DNA from 2 places in the Rahnella sp. BCC 1045 genome. Region 2 is predicted to be linked to the other one. Evidence: predicted binding sites of a transcription regulator. Region 2 holds the regulator's gene; the other holds the start of a gene.
The links. Region 2 encodes PhoB, which activates phosphate uptake and scavenging genes when phosphate is short. Its sites were predicted from a motif close to CTGTCATAAAACTGNCNNAT; they were not measured.

Region 1: ugpB (sn-glycerol-3-phosphate ABC transporter substrate-binding protein UgpB) is a predicted target of PhoB. The motif match lies at 2,086-2,105, and genes of this name have one in related genera.

The regions. Positions count from the first base shown of each region.
Region 1 is NZ_JAFMOZ010000132.1:82,419-87,100, forward strand. Features, by position in the region: gene livF (high-affinity branched-chain amino acid ABC transporter ATP-binding protein LivF) at 1-665, shown strand, start outside; gene J1782_RS16100 (PLP-dependent aminotransferase family protein) at 797-1,984, shown strand; gene ugpB (sn-glycerol-3-phosphate ABC transporter substrate-binding protein UgpB) at 2,207-3,520, shown strand; gene ugpA (sn-glycerol-3-phosphate ABC transporter permease UgpA) at 3,621-4,508, shown strand; gene ugpE (sn-glycerol-3-phosphate ABC transporter permease UgpE) at 4,505-4,682, shown strand, end outside.
Region 2 is NZ_JAFMOZ010000143.1:34,449-39,130, forward strand. Features, by position in the region: gene J1782_RS23345 (cobalamin-independent methionine synthase II family protein) at 1-973, opposite strand, end outside; gene phoR (phosphate regulon sensor histidine kinase PhoR) at 1,230-2,549, opposite strand; gene phoB (phosphate response regulator transcription factor PhoB) at 2,573-3,262, opposite strand; gene sbcD (exonuclease subunit SbcD) at 3,490-4,682, shown strand, end outside.

The sequences.
Region 1 (4,682 bases), on a different contig from region 2:
AAATTCAGGCGCTGCATGAAGTCAGCCTGAGCATTAACAAAGGGGAAATCGTCACGCTGATCGGCGCGAACGGCGCGGGTAAAACCACGCTGCTCGGCAGTTTATGTGGCGAACCGCGGGCGTCGCACGGCTCGATCATTTTTGAAGGGCAGGACATCACACAGTGGCAGACCGCCAAAATCATGCGCGGCGATATCGCAATAGTGCCGGAAGGCCGCCGTGTGTTTTCGCGCATGACCGTGGAAGAGAATCTGGCGATGGGCGGATTTTTCGCCACACGTGACCAGTTTCATGCCCGTCTGGAGCGCGTGTTTACACTGTTCCCGCGTCTGAAAGAGCGTCGTGTTCAGCGTTCAGGCACTATGTCCGGCGGCGAGCAACAGATGCTGGCGATTGGCCGTGCGCTGATGAGCCAGCCGCGTTTACTGCTGCTCGACGAGCCGTCGCTCGGTCTGGCGCCGATCATCATCCAGCAGATTTTTGACACTATCCAGCAACTGCGCGAAGAAGGGATGACCATCTTCCTGGTCGAGCAAAACGCCAATCAGGCGCTGAAACTCGCCGATCGCGGTTATGTGCTGGAGAACGGTCATGTGGTGCTGGAAGATACCGGCGCGGCATTGCTGGCCAACGAAGCTGTGCGTGCGGCCTATCTCGGCGCATAAATTGGCTTCTGATTTTAAAAATCTGTGATAAATCTACTAAACCGCACGGCAAGCGCTTTGCGGTTTTTATTTTGTCGATAAATTAACATCTCTTACATTCTTATAACTTTGCACATCATCAGGAACATGTCATGAACACAGAAGGTTTACTCGCCGCCCGTATGGTCAGGCTTAAAAGTTCGGCCATCCGGGAATTGCTGAAACACAGCAAAATGGAAGGCGTTATTTCACTGGCGGGTGGTATTCCTTCTTCAGCGCTTTTTGATTTCGACGGCCTGCGTGAAGCCACACAGCTGGCGATAACAGAACAGCCGGAGCACGCATTCCAGTATGGCCTGACAGAAGGCAGTTATACGCTGCGTGAGCGTATTGCTTCTCTTTGTCAGGAACGTGGCGTGGTCGCGCAGCCTGAAGATATCGTAGTGACCGCCGGATCCCAGCAGGCGCTGGATCTGGTGATGCGCGCCGTGGTGAACCCGGATGATATTTTCGTGGTGGAGCGCCCGACCTATCTGGCCGCTTTGCAGACCCTGGAACTGGCCGAAGCGCAAATCCTCTCCGTCAGTTCAGACGGCGACGGCATGATTGTCGATGAGCTGGCCGAACTGCTGAAAACACAAAAGATTAAAGGCGTGTATCTGGTGCCGACGTTCGGTAACCCGAGCGGCGTGACCCTGAGCCGTGTGCGCCGTGAGCAGCTGGTGAAACTGGCGGCACAGCACGAATTCCTGATTGTAGAAGATGATCCGTACGGCGAACTGCGTTTCACCGAAGAACGCCAGCCGACGCTGTTTGAGCTGTCGAAAGCCCTTTTCGGTCACGCGGATAACATTATCTACACCTCGACGTTCTCTAAAATTCTGGCGCCGGGTTTGCGTCTGGGCTGGGTGATTATGCCTGACTGGCTGTTGCATAAGGTCGCCATCATCAAACAGGCGGCAGATTTGCACGCCAGCGCGTTGTCGCAGAGCATTGCGGAATATTATCTCGGTCTTGGCCGTCTGCCGAAGCAGATCGAAACCATTCGTGCCGCGTATAAAAAGAAATGCCAGGTCATGGCCGAACTGCTGGAACGCGAACTGGGCGACGTGCTGACGTTTGAATATCCGAAAGGCGGCATGTTCCTGTGGGCACGTTTCCGCGAGCCGCGTAACTGCGCTGAGTGGATGAAAAAGACGCTGGAGCAGGGCGTGGTGTTTGTGCCGGGCGAATTCTTCTATGCCGATAATCCGGATCACTCGACCTTCCGTCTGTCGTTCGCCACCGCGACCGAAGAGCAGATGCACGAGGCGGTTGCCCGCCTGAAACGCGCGCTGTAAAACCCCCGGATTTCCCTTCTTTATAAGGCGCATCGTTCACCCGATGCGCCTTCTTTTTTGCCATCTGTTCGTCACCTGCACTTCATGCTGCTGTAACGTTAATGTCATTTAACTGTTATTTATCTGTAATTTAGCCGTGTCATGTTACCTCCGCATAAAAACGTTTCTCAATACCCCATTTATCTCTGCCCCTTTTACACCAGCAGAATTCAGGAGACAGGCATGTTCATCAACCTCAAAAAAACGGTCATCGGCACCGCGCTGACGCTGGCTTTCAGCGCCAATGCCTTCGCTGTGACAGAAATTCCTTTCTGGCACTCTATGGACGGCGAATTAGGCAAAGAAGTGAACTCGCTGGCCGACCGTTTTAACCAGACGCACCCTGATGTCAAAATCGTGCCTGTCTATAAAGGCAAATACGACGAAAGCCTGGCGGCCGGTATCGCGGCATATCGCACCGGCAATGCTCCGGCTATCTTGCAGGTTTACGAAGTAGGCACCGCGACCATGATGGCCAGCAAAGCCATCAAACCGGTCTACGAAGTGTTCAGTGATGCAGGCATCAAAGAAGACGTTTCCCAGTTCGTGCCGACCGTTTCCGGTTATTACTCCGATTCCAAAGGCCGTCTGTTATCCCAGCCTTTCAACAGCTCCACGCCGGTGCTGTATTACAACAAAGATGCGTTTAAGAAAGCCGGTCTGAACCCGGATCAGCCGCCGAAAACCTGGCAGGATATGGCCGCGTACACCGAAAAACTGCGTGAAGCCGGCATGAAGTGCGGCTACGCCAGCGGCTGGCAGGGCTGGATCCAGATTGAGAACTTCAGCGCGTGGCACGGTCTGCCAATCGCTACCAAAAACAACGGATTCGACGGCACCGATGCGGTTCTGGAATTCAATAAACCAGAGCAAATCAAACACATTCAGATGCTCGAAGACATGAACAAAAAAGGTGATTTCACCTATTTTGGTCGTAAAGACGAATCCACCGCCAAGTTCTATAACGGCGACTGCGCGATGACTACCGCATCTTCCGGTTCACTGGCCGACATCCGTCAGTATTCCAAATTCAACTACGGCGTGGGCATGATGCCTTACGACGCAGATATCAAAGGCGCACCACAAAACGCCATCATCGGCGGCGCAAGCCTGTGGGTGATGAACGGCAAAGACAAAGACACTTACAAAGGCGTCGCCGAATTCCTGCAATTCCTGACCACGCCGGAAATCGCTGCCGAATGGCACCAGAAAACCGGTTATCTGCCGGTGACGACTGCGGCGTATGAGCTGACCAAAAAAGAAGGCTTCTACGAGAAGAATCCGGGTTCTGACGTTGCCACCCGCCAGATGCTGAACAAGCCGCCATTACCGTTCACCAAAGGTCTGCGTCTGGGCAACATGCCGCAGATACGTACCATCGTTGATGAAGAACTGGAAAGCGTCTGGAGCGGTAAGAAAAGCGCCAAAGAAGCACTGGATACCGCAGTACAGCGCGGGAATCTGCTGCTGCGTCGCTTCGAAGCTTCTACCAAATAATTTTCTTGCACCTCCCCCCGCGAAGGGGAGGGAGCAAAACAGCCTCCCCCTTTGCAGGGGGAGGAGCCAAACCCGTCATCGCATTAACGAGTAAACCATCATGAGTTCACACCGTCCCGGTTTTGGTTGCAGCTGGTTGCCCTACGCGCTGGTGTTGCCGCAGCTGTTGATCACCGCGATATTTTTCCTGTGGCCTGCCGGTCAGGCGCTGTGGTATTCGGTACAGACACTGGATCCTTTCGGCTTATCCAGCACCTTCGCCGGTCTGACTAACTTCACACAGCTGTTTCAGGACCCGTACTATCTCGACTCTTTTTATACCACGCTGAAATTCAGCTTTATGGTGGCATTCATCGGACTGGCCGTTTCGCTGTTTTTCGCGGCGCTGGTCGATCACGTGGTACGCGGCAGCCGGATTTATCAGACGCTGATGATCCTGCCTTACGCCGTGGCGCCTGCCGTCGCTGCCGTCTTGTGGATGTTCCTGTTCAGCCCCGGTTTGGGCCTGATTACTCATTTCCTGGGCTCGATAGGCTACAACTGGAACCACGCGCAAAACAGCGGTCAGGCGATGTTCCTGGTGGTGCTGGCGTCGGTCTGGAAGCAGGTCAGCTACAACTTCCTGTTCTTCCTGGCGGCGTTGCAGTCGATCCCAAAATCTCTGGTAGAAGCGGCGGCTATCGATGGCGCAGGCCCGGTACGTCGCTTCTTCAATCTCGTATTACCGCTGATTTCACCGGTGAGCTTCTTCCTGCTGGTGGTCAATCTGGTGTACGCCTTCTTTGATACCTTCCCGGTGATTGATGCCGCGACAGCCGGTGGCCCGGTACAAGCGACGACCACGCTGATTTATAAAGTGTATCGCGAAGGTTTCTCCGGTCTGGACTTGTCCAGTTCTGCCGCGCAGTCCGTCATTCTGATGCTGCTGGTTTGCGGCCTGACGTTCATTCAGTTCCGCTTTGTCGAGCGTAAGGTGCGTTACCAATGATTGAGAACCGCAGAGGGCTGGATATCTTCAGCCACATCATGCTGCTGCTTGGCGTGCTGGTGATTTTATTCCCGCTGTACGTCGCGTTTGTGGCGGCCTCGCTGGATAACAAACAGATTTTCGATGTGCCAATGACGCTGATCCCGGGCACCCATTTATGGGAAAACATCATCA
Region 2 (4,682 bases):
GATATTCAGCCGCCTCTGCGATCCGTGCTTCCACGGTTTTCGCCAGCTCAAGTTCACCGGATTTGGTGGTGATCAGCCCCAGAACCGCCTGCTGATGACCTTTTTTGATGAAACGCAGTGGCTCAAAACCGCCTGAACGTTCATTGTCATATTCCAGGAAGAAGGCGTCGATATTCACACCGCCAAACAGAATCTCTGCCACCGGCTCATAGCCACCTTCAGAAATCCAGGTTGAACGGAAGTTACCGCGGCAAACATGCAGGCCAATCACCAGATCGTCAGGTTTACCGGCGATGGCTTTGTTGAGCACGTCAGCGTAAGTACGTGCTAACTCTTCCGGAGAGTCACCCCGTTCGCGGATTTGTTTCTTCTGATCTTCAGAACACAGGTATGCCCAGACGGTATCGTCGAGTTGCAGATAACGACAGCCGGCATCGTAAAAGGCTTTGATCGCGTCCCGGTAAACCTGTGCCAGATCGTCAAAATAGTCTTTCAGATCAGGATAAACGTCTTTGCTGATAGCATTTCGGCCACCGCGAAAATGCATCACGCTCGGGCTGGGAATAGTCATTTTCGGCACAGCCGTTCCGCTGATACTTTTCAGGAAACGGAAATCTTCCAGCATCGGGTGCGAACCAAAACCGAGTTTGCTCACCACTTTGATACTGCGCGCTTTCGTCTGTACGCCGTTGAACTGGATCCCCTGAACCGCATCATAACCTTCCACCCCTTCCAGGCCTTCGAAGAAGTCAAAGTGCCACCACGCACGGCGGAACTCGCCATCCGTCACAACCTGCAGACCGGCTTCACGCTGCAAATCCACCACACGGCGGATTTCAGTGTCTTCCACCGCGCGCAGCTGTACTGCATTAATCTCACCGGCCTGAAACTGTTTGCGGGCTTCTTTGATCGCGGCCGGGCGCAGGAAACTGCCAACGACGTCAGCGCGGAACGGAGGGGTAGTACGTTGCATGAAAACTCCTTAAGGCATCACGCCCCTGGCGGAATGCGAATGATTTACAAAGTAAATAATTACATTGCGTTATTTATAGACATCTGGATGTCTAAACGGCTTTAAGGCCATACTGTCATGCAGCCTCTTCACTCACAACAGAGGAATTTTCATGGGACGTGAAATAAATTCATGATCATCAGGCAGAATCACGCCATAAATAGAAATGAAAAAGCCTGCTATCGGCTGATAACAGACTTTACGTAAATTGCTGAAATTAAGGTTTTACGGTGACCGGGGAGTCTGAACCCTGAGGAACAATCAATTTTGGTGCCAGCGTGAACATAAACCGCGTGCCGACGCCGACTTCGCTGAGAACTTCGAGTTTCGAATTATGGTGGCTGAGCGCATGTTTTACGATGGCGAGCCCCAGTCCGCTGCCGCCGGTCTGGCGTGAGCGCGCCTTATCCACACGGTAAAAACGTTCGGTCAGACGCGGTAAGTGCTGCGGCGCAATGCCCGGCCCGTTGTCACTTATCTGAAACTGCGCGCCATGTTGAATTTGCTGCCAGCTGACTTCAATCCGCGTGCCCGGCGGGGTGTGATTCACGGCGTTATACACCAGATTCGACACCGCACTGCGCAGCTGATCTTCATTGCCAAAGACTTTCAGCTTTTCGTTTACGCGAAACACCACTTCATGTTTCCCGCCGCTTAACGTCTGCACTTCCCGCTCAAGCATGCTGAGCATCACCGGAATATCGACCTTCTCGTGCATATCGATATTGGCGGATGCTTCGATTTTCGACAGGGTCAGAAGCTGCTTCACCAGCCCGTCCATGCGCCTCGTCTGCTCCTGCATCGTATCCAGCGCTTTGGTGCGGAACGGCTCTTCCAGCTTGGCGTCTTCCATCATTTCCAGATACCCCTGCAACACAGTGAGCGGCGTGCGAAGTTCATGGCTGACGTTGGCAAAGAAGTTACGTCGCGCGCCTTCGAGCTGACGCATTTGCGTGACGTCACGCGCCACCATCAGAAGCTGCCCCTCGGAATACGGCATCACGCGAAACTCGACGTAATGTTCATTATTGAGTTGCAGATTCAGGGCACGGCTGAAGTCACGGGTCTGGATCCAGGTGCGGAATTCCGGATAACGCAGCAGGTTAAAAATATGCTGGCCGTTATCTTCCGGCCAGCGGAAACCAAGCAGATCCTGCGCCAGTCCGTTACACCAGAAGATATTGCCTTCTTCCGTCGCCAGAACCACCGCATCCGGCAGCGATTCGGCACCGCTGCGGAAACGTTTGATCAACTGACCTAATTCACGACGACGTCGCCGGTTGCGCATCTGCATCTGGTTCAGCCCGTAAAACAGCGGTTCCCAGCTCCAGCGCCCGTTCGGCGGGGTGATGCTGCGGTCAAGCCACAGCCAGTGAGAGAGTTTAAGCTGATTGTAATAATTCCAGCCCAGCGCCGCGACCAGCGACGCAAAGAGGAGCCAGCCGAAATGGCCGACGAAAATTCCGAGGATCAGGGCTGGCAGACAAAAGAGAAAAAATTCGCCGGCCAGACGTTTCCATGACAAACGTTCTAACACACAGGTTCTCCGCTGTGGGGGACTCAATAACGCGTTGAGAAACGATATCCGGTACCACGAACAGTCTGGATCATTCTGTCATGTCCACTGGTTTCCAGCGCTTTACGCAAACGACGAATATGCACGTCTACCGTGCGATCTTCCACATAAACGTTAGTGCCCCACACGTTATTGAGCAACTGTTCTCTGCTGTAAACGCGTTCGGAATGGGTCATAAAGAAGTGTAACAACTTAAATTCGGTCGGCCCCATATCGAGCGCCTGCTCGTTGGCCATCACCCGGTGAGACGACGGATCCAGACTGAGCCCCTGCATGTCGATCACTTCTTCGACCGCCATTGGCGAAATCCGGCGCATCACCGCTTTAATACGGGCAACCAGTTCTTTTGGTGAAAACGGTTTAGTGATGTAATCATCGGCACCGACTTCCAGGCCGCGCACCCGATCTTCTTCTTCACCGCGAGCGGTCAGCATCATCACCGGAATTTCGCGGGTCAGTGCTTCACGTTTAAGGTGCTTAATAAACTGAATACCGGAACCGCCGGGTAGCATCCAGTCGAGCAGGATCAGTTCTGGGTAAGGTTCCACTAACTGGCCAATCGCTGAATCAAAATCTTCAGCTTCTACTGCCTGATATCCATTCTGTTCCAGTACAAAACACACCATTTCACGGATTGGAGCTTCGTCTTCAACCACCAATATACGTCTAGCCATCGTAGGTCCTGCCAATAGGTTAGCGATCTTTTATTTGATTGCGGGCGCCATTATGCGTCAGTTTTGTGACAGATTTATGAATGAAAATGATGGTTCATTTAAGGCAAATATGACAGATAAATTCCCGCCATCCTGCTGAAATTGGTCTGATTTATCGGGGACAGGTTCCCCCGCCGACGTTTATACTTTGCACCATTGTCGTCATACAGGGTTCACACGGGAGTCTCATGCGCCTGATCCACACCTCCGACTGGCACCTCGGCCAGTACTTTTTTACCAAAAGCCGCGCCGCTGAACATCAGGCATTTTTGCGCTGGCTGACCGGTCAGGTGCAGCAGCATCAGGTGGACGCCGTCATTGTCGCCGGGGACATCTTTGATACCGGTTCGCCGCCCAGTTACGCCCGCGAGTTGTACAACCGCTTCGTGGTGGAATTACAACAAACCGGCTGTCAGCTGGTGGTGCTGGCCGGGAATCACGATTCCGTCGCCACCCTCAATGAATCCCGCGAACTGCTTTCGTGCCTGAATACGCGGGTGATTGCCACCGTCGGTGAAGACCTCTCTGAACAGATTTTAGTGTTAAACCAGCGTGACGGAAAACCGGGCGCGGTGCTTTGTGCTATCCCGTTTTTACGTCCGCGCGATTTGCTCGCCAGTCAGGCCGGACAATCCGGCAGCGACAAACAGCTCGCGTTGCAGGAAGCCATTGCGGCGCATTATGACGCGCTATATCAGGCCGCACTGGCGAAGCGTCAGAAACTTGGTATGCCGTTGCCCATTATCGCTACCGGCCATCTGACCACCGTCGGCGTCAGCACGTCTGACTCCGTGCGCGACATCTATATAGGCACGCTCGACGCCTTCCCGGCCCAGGCATTTCCGCCGGTAGATTACGTGGCGCTCGGGCATATTCACCGCGCCCAGTGCGTCGCAAAAACCGAACATATCCGTTACAGCGGCTCGCCGATTGCCCTGAGTTTTGACGAACTGAGCAAAGCCAAAAGTGTGTACTTACTCAATTTCGACGGCGCAACGCTTAACGCCATCGACACGCTGGAAATCCCGGTTTTCCAGCCCATGCAGATCATCAAAGGTTCGCTGGCTGAAATCGAAAAACAGCTGGCGCAGTTTGCAGGCGGCGATATGCAAAAGCCGGTCTGGCTGGATATCGAAGTCGCCACGCAGGATTATCTCAGCGATATCCAGCGGCGTATTCAGACGCTGACCGCAGATTTGCCGGTGGAAGTCGTTCTGCTGCGCCGCAGCAAAGAACAGCGCATCCACAGTATTGAGCAGCAGGAAAAGGAAACGCTGAGCGAGCTGAGCGTCAGTGACGTGTTTGAACGACGTCTGGCGCTGGAACCGGATCCTGATGAGCCGCGTCAGGCGCGGATGCGCACGCTGTTTGCGCAGGTCGT